Regions from separate parts of the Collimonas rhizosphaerae genome, predicted to be linked through region 2. Evidence: predicted binding sites of a transcription regulator. Region 2 holds the regulator's gene; each other region holds the start of a gene.
What was found. Region 2 encodes sigma-54, which starts transcription at its own class of promoters, with help from an activator protein. Its sites were predicted from a motif close to TGGCANGNAANCTGCTTT; they were not measured.

Region 1 (5,871 bases), on a different contig from region 2:
ATGGCTACTGCCCCCACATCATTCCAACCTCTACTGAAAACAGAACATCATGTCCATTTTTGAAGGCATCTGGGTTCCCCTCGTCACGCCTTTCCGCCAGGGCAAGCTTGATCTCTACGGCGCGCAGCAACTGGCCCTGAATCTATCCGCTGCCGGCGTGCATGGCCTGGTGGCATGCGGCACCACCGGCGAAGCCGCCACCCTGAACGAGCATGAACAAGACAAGCTGCTGTGCGGCGTGATGGAAGCGGTGCAAGACCGCTGTCCGGTGGCGATGGGCATCGGCGGCAGCGACACGCGCGCGGTGACCGAGAAAATCGAGCGCCTGAACGCCTTGCGCCCGGCCGCTTTCCTGGTTTCGGCGCCGTCCTATGTGCGGCCGTCGCAAGAAGGCATACGCCTGCATTTCGAAGCGCTGGCCGCAGTCGCCGAGAGCCCGCTGGTCCTGTACAACATCCCGGCCAGGACCGGCGTCAATATCGATGTCGCTACCGTGAGCGCGCTGGAACAGCATGCCAATATCGTGGCGATCAAGGAAAGCAGCGGCAACCTGGCCCAAACCATGGAACTGATCAACCGTACCAGCCTGCGTGTCCTGTGCGGCGACGATTCCTTGCTGTTCAATATGCTCTGCCTGGGCGGGCACGGCGCGATTTCCGCCGCGGCGCACATACGGCCCGACCTGTTTGTGCATTTGTTCGAACTGGTGCGCGCCGCCCAGCTCGGTTCGGCGCGCGCCCTGTTCAAGCAGCTGCTGCCGATGATCCAGCTGCTGTTCTCGGAACCGAATCCTGGTCCGGTAAAGGCAGCGCTGGCCATGCAAGGCCAGATACAGGACGAACTGCGGCTGCCGATGACACGGATGTCAGCGGCGGGCCGGGTCAAGCTGGCCAGGGCGCTGGAAAAACTGATGACGGTGCCGGTTGCCGGCAAGAGCGCGCAGCCGGAATCGGCCGTGCGCGGCAAATCCCGGCTGCTGGGCCTGGTGAGATGAGACGCTCTGTCCTTACCGGCGGCCGATTTCCACGCAATACTTGCAAAAAATGCTTGATGCGTGTCCAATCGCCTTATGAAAATTTCCCCTGCACTCCCCATATGGTCCATTGCCGCTCCGGTCGCCGGCTGGCTCCTGCTCGGCGGCGCGAGCTTTAATCCAGGCGGTTTTTACACGATATTGCTGGTGATCGGCTTGCTCGGCAGCGTGCTGGCGGCGGTGTACCACGCCGAGGTCGTCGCGCACCGGGTCGGCGAACCTTACGGCACGCTGGTGCTGGCGCTGGCGGTGACCCTGATCGAAGTGGCGCTGATCGTCTCGCTGATGCTGGCCGGCGGCGAAGAAACCACGGGCCTGGCGCGCGATACCGTATTTGCCGCCATCATGATCATCCTCAACGGCATCGTCGGCATCTGCCTGCTGGTCGGCGCCAGCCGCCACAAGGAACAGAGTTTCGGCTTGCTGGGCGTGAGCGCTTCGCTGGCGACGCTGGCGGCGATCGCGGTGCTGACGCTGGTGCTGCCCAACTACACCTCGAGCGCCGCGGGCCCGTTCTACAGTCCCAGCCAGCTGGCGTTCATCGCCGTCATCTCGCTGATACTGTACGGCACCTTCGTGCTGGTGCAGACCGTGCGCCATCGCGATTACTTCTTGCCGGAAGAAGCTGTCAACGATGAAGATGTCCACGCGGCGCCGCCATCGGCCAAGGTGGCCGCGCTCAGCGGCGGCTTGCTGCTGATTTGCCTGGGAGCGGTGGTGCTGCTGGCGAAATCGCTGGCGCCGGCCCTGGAAACCGCGGTGGCGAGCGTCGGCGCGCCCAAGACCCTGGTCGGCATCATCATTGCCGCCGTGGTGCTGCTGCCGGAGGGACTGGCCGCGGTGCGCGCGGCGCGCGCCAACCGCCTGCAGACCAGCCTCAACCTGGCGCTGGGTTCGGCGCTGGCCAGCATCGGCCTGACCATTCCGGCGGTTGCCATCGTTTCGCTCACCACCGGCTGGACCCTGTCGCTCGGCCTGGACGTCAAATCCACCGTGCTGCTGCTGCTGTCTTTCATCGTCGCCACGCTGTCGCTCGGCACCGGCCGCACCACGGTCATGCAAGGCACGGTGCACCTGGTGATTTTTGCGGTTTACCTGTTCACCACCATCGTTCCCTGAATCAATCCCGGAACCGGCCAGCCAGTTCCGGGTTTTCCGCACCAACCGGTATCGTTTTTTGCGGCGGCCCCAGGGTCGCCGCATAGCGCAGCACCATGCTGGTGCGCTTATCCTGCACCAAAATCCCCTCTCACCAAATATGGGCGCCGCGCGTCTCGCCGGCGTCAATATTGCTTCAGATTCAAGTCGTTCTCCCCGAATCCGGCGCATGGCGCCGTCCCGCCTCTCTGGCATGCATTCTGCTAATGCCATTGTGTAATCGGCGCATCCCCGCACCAGGTTTGCCGCAGGCTTTCTTTGCTCGTGCTTTTTCTGTTTTTTATCGCTCATAACCGGAGGAGAAATTCATGTCACGTCGCACCCTTCTGAAAGCTACCGCACTCGGCGCTTTCGCCCTGGCCGCCAGCTCCTGGCTGCCGTCTGCATTTGCCGCGGACACCATCAAGGTAGGCATCCTGCATTCGCTGTCGGGCACCATGGCGATCTCTGAAACCTCGCTGAAGGATGTGGCCCTGATGGCGATCGAAGAGATCAACGCCAACGGCGGCGTGATGGGCAAGCAACTGGAGCCGGTGGTGGTCGACCCGGCTTCCAACTGGCCGCTGTTCGCCGAAAAGGCGCGCCAGCTGATTTCGCAGGACAAGGTGTCGGTGGTGTTCGGCTGCTGGACCTCGGTTTCGCGCAAATCGGTGCTGCCGGTCTTCAAGGAACTCAACAGCCTGCTGTTCTATCCGGTGCAGTATGAAGGCGAAGAGCTGGAGAAGAACGTGTTCTACACCGGCGCCGCGCCTAACCAGCAAGCGATCCCGGCCACCGAATACCTGATGTCGAAAGAAGGCGGCGGCGCCAAGCGCTTCGTCCTGCTCGGCACCGACTATGTCTACCCGCGCACCACCAACAAGATCCTGCGCTCCTTCCTGCACAGCAAGGGCGTGAAGGATACGGATATCGACGAAGTCTACACGCCGTTCGGCCACTCCGATTACCAGACCATCGTCGCCAACATCAAGAAATTTTCCGCCGGCGGCAAGACTGCAGTGATCTCGACCATCAACGGCGATTCCAATGTGCCGTTCTACAAGGAACTGGGCAATGCCGGCCTGAAAGCCACGGACGTGCCGGTGGTAGCGTTCTCGGTCGGTGAAGAAGAATTGCGCGGCGTCGACGCCAAGCCGCTGGTCGGCCACCTGGCCGCATGGAATTATTTCGAGTCGGTGAAAAACCCGGTCAACACCGCCTTCATCAAGAAATGGAAAGCCTACGCCGTCGCCAAGAAACTGCCGAACGCCAGCACCGTAGTCACCAACGATCCGATGGAAGCGACCTATGTCGGCATCTACATGTGGAAACAGGCCGTGGAAAAAGCCAAGTCCACCGACACCGACAAAGTGATCGCCGCCATGTCCGGCCAGAAATTCAAGGCCCCGTCTGGCTATGAACTGGAAATGGACGCCACCAACCATCACCTGCACAAGCCGGTAATGATCGGCGAAATCAAGGCTGACGGCCAATTCAACGTAGTCAACAAAACCAAGACCACAATCCGCGCACAGCCTTGGAGCCCGTACATCCCAGGCAACGAAAGCAAGCAAAAACTCTGACCGTAGCGGCATCAAGGCTGTTGGTTTTGACGTTGCTGTTGTAGTTGTTTTTGACGTTGGGGTTGCTTTTGACGTTGGAGTTGCTTTTGACGTTGGAGTTGCTTTTGACGTTGCCGTTGCTTTTGAATTCCGCATTGGGACGTTGCCAAATCCGGCGCGTGCCAGCCGGGAATTGTGGGGGACATGTTTGAGCCGAAGGCGAGTTTGTCCCCCACCCGGCTGGCACGCGCCGGATTTGGGGACCTGACCGAAGGGAAGGCAACGGCTTTGCGGTCGCCTTTCTTTGCTTACTTTTTGGCGCCCGGCTAGGGGCGAAGCAAAGAAAGTGAGCGGCTGCCGGGCCGCCCCCGGCTTGTACCCACGGAGCAGTGAACGTTTTAGATAACACCGAACGAAGGACATCGCACGCCACCGAACGTACTCCGTAGCCCGTTAAATGGGGTCAGAGTAATTTTCGCAAAAGGCGCGAAAAAAAACTCTGACCCCATTTAACTACCGTCCCGTAATGCCAAGGCAGGAAAAATCGGCTCGCAAACAGACTAATGAAAATCTCAAGAAAAATTCTTCTCATTGCAAGTTTGTGCCTGCACACCGCGCTGGCGCACGCCAGGATCGACCCGGCGCTGCTCAAGCCGCTGGCCGGCGACGATCCCGATGCACGCATAGCCGCAGTCAACCAGATCGCCGCACTGGCCAACGACGACGCACTAAAGATCCTGAACGCGCTGAATACCGACGCCCTGTACGCCCGCCCCGACGGCACCATACTGATCGTCGACGACACCCAGGCATTCAACCCAGCCACCGACCAGACCTCGCCCGCACCCGACGACGCCGAAGGCATCAGCGTCAACAACCGCCTGCGCGGCGTAGTGGAAGGCGCCCTGTCCGGCCTGAAACTGTTTTCCGCCAACCGCAACCAGCGCATTGCCGCCGCCACGGAACTGATAAAAACCGCCGACCCGGCGCAAATCCCGCTGATCAGCAAAGCCCTGCACCAGGAAAGCGATCCCGAAATCCAGGCCATCCTGCAACAGGTGATCGCCACCGCCAACCTGCACTCGCCCGAAGCCGCCACCCGCAAGGCCGCGGTGCAAACCCTGGCCGGCAGCACCAACGCCAACCTGCGCCCCGCCCTGCAAAACCTGCTCGACAAGAACCCGGACGGCAGTTATGTCGAGCCGGATCCGGCGGTACGCATCGAAGCAGTGCGCACCCTGGGCGTGCTGGACCGCCACCTGGCGACGGTCGATTTCATCGGCAAGGTGTTCTATGGCATCTCGCTCGGCAGCGTGCTGTTGCTGGCCGCGCTCGGGCTGGCGATCACTTTCGGCCTGATGGGCATCATCAACATGGCGCACGGCGAACTGCTGATGATAGGCGCCTACACCACCTATGTCTGCCAGCTGCTGTTCCGCCAGTATTTCCCGGGCGCGCTGGACGGCTACCTGCTGGTCGCGCTGCCGGCCGCCTTCATCGTCACCGCCGCGGTCGGCATCGTGCTGGAGCGGTTGGTGCTGCGCTGGCTGTACGGCCGGCCGCTGGAAACCCTGCTCTGCACCTGGGGCATCAGCCTGATGCTGATGCAGCTGGTGCGTTCCATCTTCGGCGCCCAGAACGTCGAAGTCGCCAATCCCAGCTGGATGTCGGGCGGCGTCACCGTGCTCGGTTCGCTGGTGCTGTCGTATAACCGCATCGTGATCATTTTCTTCGCGCTGGCCGTGGTGCTGGCGGTGTGGCTGATCCTGAACAAGACCCGGCTCGGCCTGTTCGTGCGGGCGGTCATGCAAAACCGCCGCATGGCGTCCTGCGTCGGCGTCTCGACCGGCAAGATCGACATGATGACTTTCGGCCTCGGCTGCGGCATCGCCGGCCTCGGCGGCGTGGCGCTGTCGCAGCTGGGCAATGTCGGGCCGGACCTGGGCCAGGGCTACATCGTCGACTCCTTCATGGTGGTGGTGCTGGGCGGCGTCGGCCAGCTGGCCGGCACCGTGATCGCCGCGTTCGGCCTGGGCGAAGTCAACAAGTTCCTGGAGCCGGTGGCCGGCGCCGTGCTGGCCAAGATCGCGATCCTGGTCTTCATCATCGTCTTCATTCAAAAACGCCCGCAAGGCCTGT
Region 2 (5,871 bases):
TACCTTCGGCCATGCGATCGAGTCCGGCCTGGGCTACGGCAAATGGCTGCATGGTGAAGCGGTCGGTTGCGGCATGGTGATGGCGGCTGACCTGTCGCACCGGCTTGGGCACATCAGCGCCGTCGACAAGGAACGCGTCAGTGCGCTGGTGCGCGCCGCCGGCCTGCCGACCGAGGCGCCCAACCTCGGCGCTCAGCGCTGGCTGGAGCTGATGCAGGTCGACAAAAAGAACGAAGACGGCCAGATCAAGTTCATCCTGATGAACCCCTTGGGCGGCCATCTGGTCACCGGCGTGCCGCAAGAAGCACTGCTGGCGACGCTGCAGCAGCTAGCCTCGGGAGATTTGCCGCGATGAACCCGGAAGCGCTTCTCGCTCAACCTCTCGCCCCCTATGCCGCACATTCTGGGCTGTCGCGAGGACGCCTGTTCGAGGAAACGCCACCTAGCGCCCGCAGCGAGTTCCAGCGCGACCGCGACCGCATCATCCATTGCACCGCATTCCGCCGCCTGGAATACAAGACCCAGGTTTTCGTCAACCATGAGGGCGACCTGTTCCGCACGCGCCTGACGCACAGCATTGAAGTGGCGCAAATCGCCCGTTCGATTGCGCGCAACCTGCAACTGAACGAAGATTTGGTTGAGGCGATTTCACTGGCCCACGACCTGGGGCATACGCCATTCGGCCATGCCGGCCAGGATGCCCTGAATGACTGCATGGAGGCGCATGGCGGCTTCGAACACAACCTGCAGAGCCTGCGGGTGGTCGACAAGCTGGAGCAGCGCTACGGCGCTTTTGACGGCCTGAACCTGATGTTCGAGACCCGCGAGGGCATCCTGAAGCACTGTTCGCTGGCCAACGCCAGGAAGCTGGGCGATATCGGCGAGCGCTTCATCCAGCGCAAGCAGCCGAGCCTGGAGGCGCAAGTCGCCAACCTGGCCGACGAGATTGCCTACAACAACCACGATGTCGACGACGGATTGCGTTCGGGCCTGCTGACGCTGGAGCAGATGAACCAGATAGATTTTTATGCAACCCACAGCCGCGAGGTCGAGCGGCTGTACCCTGGCCTCGGCGGGCGCCGCGCGATCAATGAAACGGTGCGGCGCATGATCAACGCCTTGATCACCGACCTGATCCAGACCTCGCAGCAGCGCATCCTGGATGCCCGCCTGCAGAGCGTTGACGAGGTGCGCAATGCGCCGCCCCTGATTGCATTTTCCGACGGCATGGCGCAACAGGCAGCGCTGCTGAAGCGCTTCTTGCGCGAAAACCTGTACCGCCACTACCTGGTCAATCGCATGACGGCCAAGGCGCGCCGCATCGTCGCCGAACTGTATGCCTGTTTCAGCGCCGAGCCGACCTTGCTGCCGCCCGACTATCAGCTGGGCCAGCCCGGCACGGCCGGAGCAAGCCCGCAGGCGCGCGCGATCGCCGATTACATCGCCGGCATGACCGACCGTTACGCGATACGCGAGCACAGGCGTTTGTTCCTGGTAGACGAAGGCCATCTCTGACATGCGTACCACAGGGATTTCCGGTCCCTTGCTCTAAACGCAACAAGTTAGGGTAGACTTTGTCGTTTTCCAATCATTTCATGAGGATCGTTATGCGCCGCGTATACCAAACAGCAGTGACCCTGACCCTGGCAGTAACCGCTTCCGCCGCGCTTGCCTTGTCCTTAAGCGACTTGAGCAACCAGGACGCCAGCAGCGGCCTGAAAGCTGCGCTGCAAAAAGGCGCGGATGTCGCGGTGTCCAAACTGGGCGTCGAGAATGGCTTCCTGAACAACGACAAGGTCAAGATCGGCTTGCCCAGCGTGCTCGATAAAGCCATGCCGCTCTTGAGGATGACCGGCCAGGGACAGAAACTGGACGACCTGGTGGTGTCGATGAACCATGCCGCGGAACAGGCAGTGCCGTTGGCCAAGCCGCTGCTGTTGAATGCAGTGAAATCGATGTCGGTGACGGATGCAAAAAACATCCTGACCGGCGGCGATACTTCGGTGACAGACTTCTTCAAGGCAAAGACTTCGGCGCAACTGGGCCAGAAATTCCTGCCTATCGTCAAAGGCGTGACCGACCGCAACGGCTTGTCGGCGCAATACAATTCGGTCATGGGGCAAGTCGGCAAGACCGGCATGGTGCCAGCCCAGCAAAGCACCGTTGAAGGTTACGTCACGCAGCGTGCGCTGGACGGCCTGTACACCATCATCGGCGACGAAGAGAAAGCGATACGGCAGGATCCGGTCGGCGCCGGCAGCGCGATTATCGGCAAGGTGTTCGGCGCATTGAAATAAGGACGCGCCGCAGCGATAAACAATAATATGGTTTGACAATAACAAAGGGCGCATTGACTGCGCCCTTGTTCATTTATTGGCGCGAGCCACACAGCTCGCGCAGGTCGGATCAGGTCGCGGCGGGGAGTTCTTCCGGCAGGTGCTTGATGGCATCATGCTGGTGGTCTTGCATCTTGTCCTTGTATTTGATCACCTGGCGATCGAGCTTGTCGATCAGGGCGTCGATGGCGGCGTAAAGATCGTGGGCAATGCTTTCGGCATGCAAATCTTTTCCTTTTACGCGCAGGTTGATTTCCGCTTTTTGGCGTTTTTCTTTTTCAGTAATCTTGTCGACCGTCAGGATCACGCTGATATCGATGACCTGGTCGAAATGGCGTTTGATACGCTCTAGTTTGCTTTGTACGTATTCGCGAATGGCAGGGGTTAACTCGAGGTGATGCCCACTGATGGTGAAGTTCATACAGCGCTCCTATCAAGAATATTGCTGGCGGTCCGGAGCTGGATACGCAGGATCTTTAGGCGGACGGTCCGAAAACAGACAGTCCTGGCAAGAACCAATGAAACCCGCTTCGTCTGGACACAGCAAGGGTAAGCTTTACAATCAAACCAGAAGAACTACAAGGCCTTGCGTAAATTAACAGACGGAATTTTCAGTGCTTCGCGATATTTTGCGACGGTGCGGCGGGCTACCACCATACCTTGTTCCGCAAGCATGTCGGCAATCTTGCTGTCAGAGAAAGGATTTTTTGTATCTTCCGCTCCTATCAATTGCTTAATGAGTGCCCTGATTGCCGTTGAGGAAGCCTCTCCACCTGCCTCAGTAGCAACATGGCTGCCGAAGAAATACTTCAGTTCAAACATCCCGTGGGGAGTGAGCATGTATTTCTGAGTGGTTACACGAGAAATAGTACTCTCGTGTAGTCCCAGTGTATCAGCTATTTCACGCAACACAAGCGGCCGCATGGCCACCGCGCCGTGCGAAAAGAAATTCCTCTGGCGTTCCACGATGGCTTGCGCCACGCGCAGGATGGTGTCGAAGCGCTGCCGCATATTCTTGATCAGCCACTTGGCTTCCTGCAGCTGCGAAGTGAGCGCGCCGTCGCCCTTGCTTTGCTTCAGAATGTTGGCATACAGGACATTCACCCTGAGCCTTGGCATGACGTCATTGTTGAGCATGACCTGCCAGCCCTGCTTGCTGCGCCTGACGATCACGTCGGGCACGACGTAGTCGGAAGTGTTGGCGGCGAACGGCGCGCCGGGGTGCGGATTGCACTGCTTGATGACTGCCTGCGCTTCGCGCAGGTCTTCGTCGTCGCAATCGAGCGCCTTCTTGATTTTATTGAAATCGCGTTGCGCAAAAAGCATCAGGTGATCTTGCACGATCGCCAATGCAAGCCGGCGCGTGACAAATGGCACTTTGATAAAACGCCTGATCTGCAAGCTCAGGCATTCCGCCGCATTGCGGGCGCCGACGCCTGCCGGGTCGAAACTCTGCACCATCTTCAGCGCCGTCGATAATTCCTCGATGGCGATTTCCAGTTCCGGCGGCAGCCGCTCCAGGATTTCTTCCAGCGATTCTTCCAGGTAGCCGTTGTCGTCCAGCGCATCGATGGTCAGCTCGACCAGGGCGCGGTCACGCAAGTCGTGCAGCGTTTCGCGCATCTGCTGCAGCAGATGTTCGCGCAAGGTGGATTCGTGGGCTTCCAGCTGCGGCCGCGCATCTTCGTCATCCGGGGTTTTTGAACTGCGCGCGACATCGTCGAAACTCCATTCGCTGTCGCCGCTTTCCGGGCCGCTCTCGGCGGCCGGCGGCGTGTCCAGCCCGGTTTCGCTTTCGCTCGGCGAGCTGCTCACTTCGCTGTCGCCCACCGGGGCATCCATGGTCGACGCGGTGCCGCTGATGGCGCCGTCCGCCAGCAAGCGTACGGAATTGTCGAGCGGGTCGTCGACCCGCTCCAGCAGGGGATTGTCCGACAGGATCTGTTCCAGCTCCTGGTGCAGTTCGAGCGTGGACAATTGCAGCAGCCGGATAGACTGCTGCAACTGAGGTGTCAGCGCAAGATGCTGCGAGGTGCGTAGCTGGAGTGATTGTTTCATGGCTTCCGTGCAGACAATTCACTGGTATTTCTTTATTCGGGGCAGGCTGCCGCAGCGCGGCGCATTCCCTTGCCCCCGACCGTTCGGGCATATCTCGATGAAGCTACATGCGGAAATGCTCGCCCAGGTATACGCGCCGCACCGACTCGTCGGCGATGATGTCGTCCGGACTGCCGCTGGCCAGCACGCTGCCCTGGTTGATGATGTAGGCGCGATCGCAGATGCCCAGTGTTTCGCGCACATTGTGGTCGGTGATCAGCACGCCTATGCCGCGTTCCTTGAGGAAGCGGACGATGCGCTGGATCTCGATCACGGCGATCGGATCGATCCCGGCAAACGGTTCATCCAGCAGGACGAAGCGGGGATTGGTGGCCAGCGCGCGGGCGATTTCGACCCGCCGGCGTTCACCGCCCGACAGCGACAGCGCCTGGTTTTCACGCAGCTTTTCGATTTGCAGCTCGTGCAGCAGCTTCTGCAGCTGCTCGTCGATTTGAGCCTTGGTGAGCGGCTTGCCGTTGGGACGCTGCAGTTCCAGCACGGCGCGGATATTGTCTTCCACCGTCAGCTTGCGGAACACCGATGCCTCTTGCGGCAGGTACGACAGGCCGAGCACTGCACGCCGGTGGATAGGCAAGCGTGAAATGTCGACGCCGTCGAGGTCGATCTCGCCGCCGTCCGACGGCACCAGGCCGACGATCATGTAGAAAGAAGTAGTCTTGCCGGCGCCGTTGGGGCCCAGCAGGCCGACCACTTCGCCGCAATGCACTGTCAGCGACACGTCGTGGACTACCTGGCGCGCGCCGTAGCTTTTCTGCAGGCCTTTGACGATCAGGGTGCTGGGAGCTGTCATTGCGGAGCTTTCGGGCGCGGCTGGATGACGGCGCGTATGCGTCCGGCGCCTGCCTGGCTGTTGCCGTTGACGGTATTGTTGACCGAATAGAATTCAGTGCGGCTGTCGTAGGAAATGAATTCGCCGTTCACTTCGTCGGTTGGTTTGTCGCCTTGCAGGCGGCGCATCTGCGCCTTGGAAAACAGCTTGGTGATTTCTGTCTTGCCGTCGTATTCGATGCGTTCGGCATGGCCGTCGATCCACAGGTCGGGGCCGCCGTCGCGTTTTTGCTTGAACGTGGCGAGCTTGCCGGGATCTGCGTACAGGGTGGCGAACTGGTAGCCGGACGGATCGGTAGTCACCACCACGCGGTCGGCTTTCATCAGCAGCGTACCGCGCGTCAGCACCACGTTGCCGGTAGCGACATTGACCTGCTTGACGTCGTCATAGGTGAGCTGGTCGGAATCGATCAGCGTCGGTTTTTCGGAGTCTGCTTTTTCTGCATGCGCCACGCCTATGGCGCTAAGCAACAGCAGGGATATGAAAAATAGTCGTTTCATGAAAAATCCTGGATAAAGGATAGAACGGTGTGCATAAAATGGCCTGTTTGCCTGGATCAGCGAGGTTTGGGCGGAAACACGCCGTGGA
Region 3 (5,871 bases), on a different contig from region 2:
AATTTGACTTGCGCAAAACCTGTTTGCACAAGCCGCTGCTTGCAACAAATCAAGGATAGGCTAGATCTTCAACATCAGCCAATTGGTTAACTGATCCACATATTCGGAATCATATCCCTTGTCTTTCAATGCCCATTTGAATGCATTGCCGACCTGGGCTTTCTTGTAGGTATTCATCTTGCGGTCGCGCGTGAAGCTGCTTATCTGCTGCATCATGTTATGCAGCATCGCATCATGCTTCTTGCCCATTAACCTGTTATTGCGAGCTGGCCCTTCAAGGGAAAGCCTCTCGATCAGGATTGCAGCAAGCGACTGCCCAAACTGCTTTTCCTCACGTGCATCAAACCAGCTGAACCACATCCATTTTCTCCCGCAAAAATCCGATTAATTGGCTATCCAGCTCACCTGTCTTGCAAGCTCTTTTTGCCCATGGCAAACAAATACGCTATTTTTTCTCTTCTACCGGCTCCACTTGCAGCAACTCCCCTGTTGCCAACGACACTACGCCAGCAGCATACTTGAATCTGCTCTGTACCACTACTGGTACAAACCCGACCGGATTGCGTTGCGCACGGTAATCGGCCTCAAGGCGTGCCAGATTGAATGCAGCGATCTTATTTTGCTCTGCAAAGCCTTGGGCTGTAACAGCCTTCTGGCGCACTGCGTCTTTCATTTGCTGATAAGGCACAAAGTATTTTGGCATGCCAAAAATATCAGCTCCGCCACCGACGGACGACCAAAGGATCGCCTGGCGTTCGTCCTTATTATCGGGCATTTTCGCTCCGACAATCTGCGGCCCTAGCAACGAGCGCAGCGACAATTTGGGCGTCCCGCTCAACTTTGGATCTGTGGTCACTTCGTCCGCCGCCACCACATTGAACTGATCGCCATAAAAAACGACATACAGAGGTCGAACCTCAAAAATCACATGCAAGCCATAGCCCAACGCAGCGAGCTGGATGAAAGCGATCAGCATCAAATCGCGTCGCAATTCACGTCGCGACTTCAGGATATTGAAGATAACCAGGGTCAGCAGCGGCCCCAGCACTACATCGCATCCCAGCAACAATAAAAACAATTCGCGACCATTGGTAAGCAGGAAGTACGGCGAAGGAAACCAGACAAAATAAATCAGGGCAAATATAAATGCGCCGATCAGTGCACTAATTGCTAAGTGTATGGCAAAAGCCTGCAAACGCTTTTTGATTGTTTGCTGCATATACTTCCTTGGAGCAATGAGTTATTTATGAATGCGTATTTCAGTTTGACTATGACTGCATATGGCAAGCAATAGAAAACATTACTTGGATCATTTGAATTTGACGCTGCTATCGGGGAAATTCACGTAGCTGTTCAAATCTTCAACGGCATTCTGCAGGTGCATATTTTGGAGGTACGGTGCCGAGATTCGCGACCAGCAAATGCGCAGATGCAGCGGCCTTGGTTGCCGACGTACATGCCCAGTCAATTGATCCGCTGGCATTGGCCGTCAATGGCAAATTATTAACGTTTGGTGTTAGTAAAATTATATTGGTGGTACTTGACAGAGCGGTGATGCCTGTCGGCGCGTAGTTGTAACTAATCGTGATCACACCTCCGGCACCAATTTGCACGCTCGATACATATTTGGTAGTTGTACCACCATATGTAGTATCTGAATTTTGCGTCGGGACCAAACCGGTAGATTGAAATGCACTAACGACCGCTATCTTTGCATCGTCGGCCAAGACCAGCCCTTCACTAATTTTCGTGCGAACGGTAAAGTCCTGATAAGCAGGTAAAGCAACGGAGGCAAGAATACCAATAATAGCAACAACTATCATTAATTCAATCAATGTAAAACCGAGCTGGTTTCGTCGCCGGAAATTGAAATAATTCATATAATTACCTCGTCTCGCCAATCTAATCATCTAGTAAAAAAGGCGCCGCAGCGCCTTTTTTAACGAATTACCACTTGCAGCCACACTACAAATATTAACGGCACTCTGCAGGTGCGTATTTTGGCAGCAGAGTACCGGCATTAACGCCGCTTGCAAAGCCGTGAGCAGTTGCCGCTGTGTTTGTCGACGAAGCACAAGCCCAATCAATTGTGCCGCTAGTGCCTGCTACCAAAGCGTTTTTATTAACGAAAGGAGTCAATACAAGCGTATTAGCGCCTGACAAAGCTGTAATACCGCCAGCAGCTGTTTGGTATGTAATTGTGATGACACCAGCACCACTGACTTCGATATCGGACACATACTTAGAACCAGAGAACGTATAGCCAGCAGCTGTATTGGTTCCTGGAACAACGCCATTAGATTGGAAAGTCTCGGAAACAGCCAGTTTGACGGTGTCAGCAAGGACCAGACCTTCACTAACCTTAGCGCGAACTGTGTAATCTTGGTAAGCAGGCAAAGCAATCGCTGCCAGAATACCGATAATTGCCACAACGATCATCAATTCGATCAGGGTAAAACCGCGCTGAGCGCGTTGCATCATTTTCATGTGTTTCTCCGGTTGATAAAAAGGGGTTTCACTGCCTATGACTTAGAGCAATGTCTGTGCCAGTGGAAAATCCCGCGATTTCCCGGATTTGCATCTGGAAAAGTGAGGAAATTTGGCAGATTTTCGATGTTGCGCTGACAAATTTTGTCATGAAGAAACTATGAAAATGCCATCTTCACTCTTGCAGCAATTTGTCCTGCCCCAAGTCCTCAACGGCCAGCAATCAACACACTAACAAGATGACAAACCAGTGTTATCGATTCTCGACAGATGGGAAATTGGCGATAGTCTTAAATTACAGATGCGCGAAAGAGATTCGCGGAGGTGAGAAGCCAGACGCGCAGCCGGCGCCTGGCAGAACTGAGGGGGTTAAGCAGTCTTCCAGGAAAACTTCATCAAAGTCCCGGCAATATCAATCACATCCTCATCCTTGAGCGGCCGGGCTCCGGCATTTAATGGCGTGTCATTGACCCGGGTATAAGTCTGCCCTTCGACATGGGTCAGTTCGTAACCATGAGGACGGCGCGTGACAATCGCAACCTGGATGCCAGGACGGCCGATGGTAGTGAGGACCTTGGTCAACAGCATTTCCTTGCCAGCACTAGGCCCATCCAGCACGGTAATGGTCGCATCCGGCCGCGGCACCGGAAACATCTTCGGCCGGTTGTCCTTGATTTCCTCATCCGTATCCACCTGGTACAGCAATTTGTACCTGGCCATCTGGATCACATCGTTATGCTGCAGGAAATGCTTGGTGACCGGATGGCCGTTGACCTGGGTGCCGTTGGTGCTGTTGAGGTCTTCCAGGAACGAATCGTTGTAGATAGTGATGATGACCGCGTGTTCGCCGCTGATGGCAAGGTTATCAATGACCATGTCATTGTGGGCGCGGCGGCCGATGGTGGTGCGCTCTTTGGTGAGCGTCATCTCTTGTATCACGGTGCCGCCTTTGGTCAGGATGATCTTCGCCATTCCTATCTCTCTCGGGAAACGCTATTTGTAAGTTAATTTAAAACCATGCTGCAGATCCGGCCACGTCCGCAGCTACTGGTATTGGCGTTGCTCATACATCGGTCTTGCATACTTCAGCAAACCCCCAGTTTAATGTTGTTTCGGGGCAATGATACTCAAATTTCGGGATTTATATCGCGGGCCCGCATATCGCGCTTGCCTTCAATTTTCACCGGCAATCGCAACACGCTTATTCGTTCTCCGGCACTCTGACCAGGATCACCGACACATTATCCTGTCCACCTGATTGGTTCGCGGCATTGATAAGCATGGTGCATGCCATCTTCAGGTCGCCCTGGGCGTCGCTGACAATATTGAAGATATCATTGTCGCCGATCCGGTCCGACAATCCATCCGAACACAGCAGGTAAAGATCGCCGGGCTGCACCTGGTGCTGGTGGACTTCCACCACCAGCTGGTAATCGATGCCGACGGCGCGCGTGACAATGTTGCGGTTGTTGGCGAATTGCGCATCTTCGGCGCGGATCAGGCCGGCGTCGATCTGTTCCTGCAGCAGGGAGTGGTCGCGCGTGAGCTGTTCCAGCAAACCGTCGCGGATGCGATACGCGCGCGAATCGCCGACATGGGCGATGGCAAGGCTGCCTTGCGGCTCGAACCAGGCCACCACCAGGGTGGTGCCCATGCCGCGGTATTCCGGCTCGCGGCGGGCGGCGTTGATGATGGTGCTGTTGGCCTGGCGCACAGCCTGCATCAGCCACAGGCGCACCGGCAGCTCGTCTTCCGGCTTCTGCAGGCGGCGGTACTCCTGCAGCTGGCTTTCGATTTCTTCCTGGATGGCGACGGTGGCGATGCTGCTGGCGACTTCTCCGGCGTTGTAGCCGCCCATGCCGTCGGCCAGGATCGCCAGCTGCAAGACATCGTCGACCACGACGGTGTCTTCGTTCTGTACTCGCACCATACCAATATCCGTTTTGGCGGCAAACTCAAGCGGCATATGTCGAGACACGATAAAAAGTTATGGCAGATCAGGTGATTGCCTAGTTACAAGTATTTTCCTTGGTTCTGCTGGGGACGGCAAGATAAATTGCAAAGTCGGCGCCGCCCCTGCTCCTGGATGCTACACCCGCAGCCAGACCTTGATTGTGCACGAGAATAAAAAAGGGAGCCGAAGCTCCCTTTTCATGGTCAGGCAGGTAATCGTCTATACGATAAGCACCCGCCCTATTTTGCCTGTCAGGCGGCGATTACAGCATCGCCTTCAGCAGACGCGCCATTTCCGATGGATTCTTGGTCACGGTGATGCCACACGCTTCCATGATGTCCAGCTTGGCTTGCGCAGTATCGGCGCCGCCCGAGATCAGCGCGCCGGCATGGCCCATGCGCTTGCCCGGAGGAGCGGTAACACCGGCGATGAAGCTGACCACTGGCTTCTTCATGTTGTCCTTGATCCAGTAAGCTGCATTGGCTTCGTCCGGACCGCCGATTTCACCGATCATGATGACGGCATCGGTTTCAGGATCGTCGTTGAACATCTTCATGATGTCGATGTGCTTCAAGCCGTTGATCGGATCGCCGCCGATGCCGACTGCCGACGATTGGCCCAGGCCCAGTGCGGTCAGCTGGCCGACTGCTTCATAAGTCAGGGTACCGGAACGCGAAACCACGCCGATACGGCCCTTCTTGTGGATATGGCCCGGCATGATGCCGATCTTGATTTCATCCGGCGTGATCAGGCCCGGGCAGTTTGGTCCGAGCAGCAAGGTCTTGCTGCCGGCTTTTGCCATGCGGTCTTTCAGCGCCAGCATGTCGCGTACCGGGATGCCTTCGGTGATGCAGATGGCCAGGTCGAGCTCGGCTTCAACCGCTTCCCAGATGGCTGCGGCAGCGCCTGCCGGCGGTACGTAGATCACCGAGACGTTGGCGCCGGTGGCGGCCTTGGCTTCGGAAACGTTAGCGAAAATCGGGATGCCTTCGAAGTCTTCGCCGGCTTTTTTCGGGTTCACGCCTGCGACAAAAGCGTTCTTGCCGTTTGCGTAGTCGCGGCAGCCGCGGGTGTGGAATTGGCCGGTCTTGCCGGTAATACCTTGGGTGACGACTTTAGTGTCTTTGTTGATCAGGATCGACATATCTGTTCCTTGTTATTTGTTACTTACCGTTGGCCGCAGCAACAACCTTCTGCGCCGCTTCTTCCATGCTGTCCGCCGCGATGATCGGCAGGCCGGAGTCGGCCAGCATTTTCTTGCCGATTTCTTCGTTGGTGCCCTTCATGCGGACCACCAGCGGCACTTGCAGCGAAACGGCCTTGGATGCAGTGATGACGCCTTCAGCGATCACGTCGCAGCGCATGATGCCGCCGAAGATGTTGACCAGGATGGCTTTCAAGCCTGGGTTCTTCAACATGATCTTGAATGC

Region 1: urtA (urea ABC transporter substrate-binding protein) is a predicted target of sigma-54. The motif match lies at 2,381-2,398, and genes of this name have one in related genera.
Region 3: V8G57_RS14145 (pilin) is a predicted target of sigma-54. The motif match lies at 2,532-2,549, and genes of this name have one in related genera.

The regions. Positions count from the first base shown of each region.
Region 1 is NZ_JBANDC010000011.1:45,854-51,724, forward strand. Features, by position in the region: gene dapA (4-hydroxy-tetrahydrodipicolinate synthase) at 50-994, shown strand; gene V8G57_RS16370 (calcium:cation antiporter) at 1,070-2,152, shown strand; gene urtA (urea ABC transporter substrate-binding protein) at 2,500-3,753, shown strand; gene urtB (urea ABC transporter permease subunit UrtB) at 4,296-5,871, shown strand, end outside.
Region 2 is NZ_JBANDC010000004.1:283,013-288,883, reverse strand. Features, by position in the region: gene aroKB (bifunctional shikimate kinase/3-dehydroquinate synthase AroKB) at 1-355, shown strand, start outside; gene V8G57_RS07645 (deoxyguanosinetriphosphate triphosphohydrolase) at 352-1,515, shown strand; gene V8G57_RS07640 (DUF4197 domain-containing protein) at 1,608-2,297, shown strand; gene hpf (ribosome hibernation-promoting factor, HPF/YfiA family) at 2,407-2,757, opposite strand; gene V8G57_RS07630 (RNA polymerase factor sigma-54) at 2,913-4,394, opposite strand; gene lptB (LPS export ABC transporter ATP-binding protein) at 4,498-5,244, opposite strand; gene lptA (lipopolysaccharide transport periplasmic protein LptA) at 5,241-5,783, opposite strand; gene lptC (LPS export ABC transporter periplasmic protein LptC) at 5,840-5,871, opposite strand, start outside.
Region 3 is NZ_JBANDC010000009.1:31,891-37,761, forward strand. Features, by position in the region: gene V8G57_RS14130 (hypothetical protein) at 61-360, opposite strand; gene tfpZ (TfpX/TfpZ family type IV pilin accessory protein) at 446-1,219, opposite strand; gene V8G57_RS14140 (pilin) at 1,362-1,880, opposite strand; gene V8G57_RS14145 (pilin) at 1,975-2,481, opposite strand; gene V8G57_RS14150 (FHA domain-containing protein) at 2,857-3,459, opposite strand; gene V8G57_RS14155 (Stp1/IreP family PP2C-type Ser/Thr phosphatase) at 3,689-4,453, opposite strand; gene sucD (succinate--CoA ligase subunit alpha) at 4,704-5,585, opposite strand; partial or broken gene sucC (ADP-forming succinate--CoA ligase subunit beta) at 5,605-5,871, opposite strand, start outside.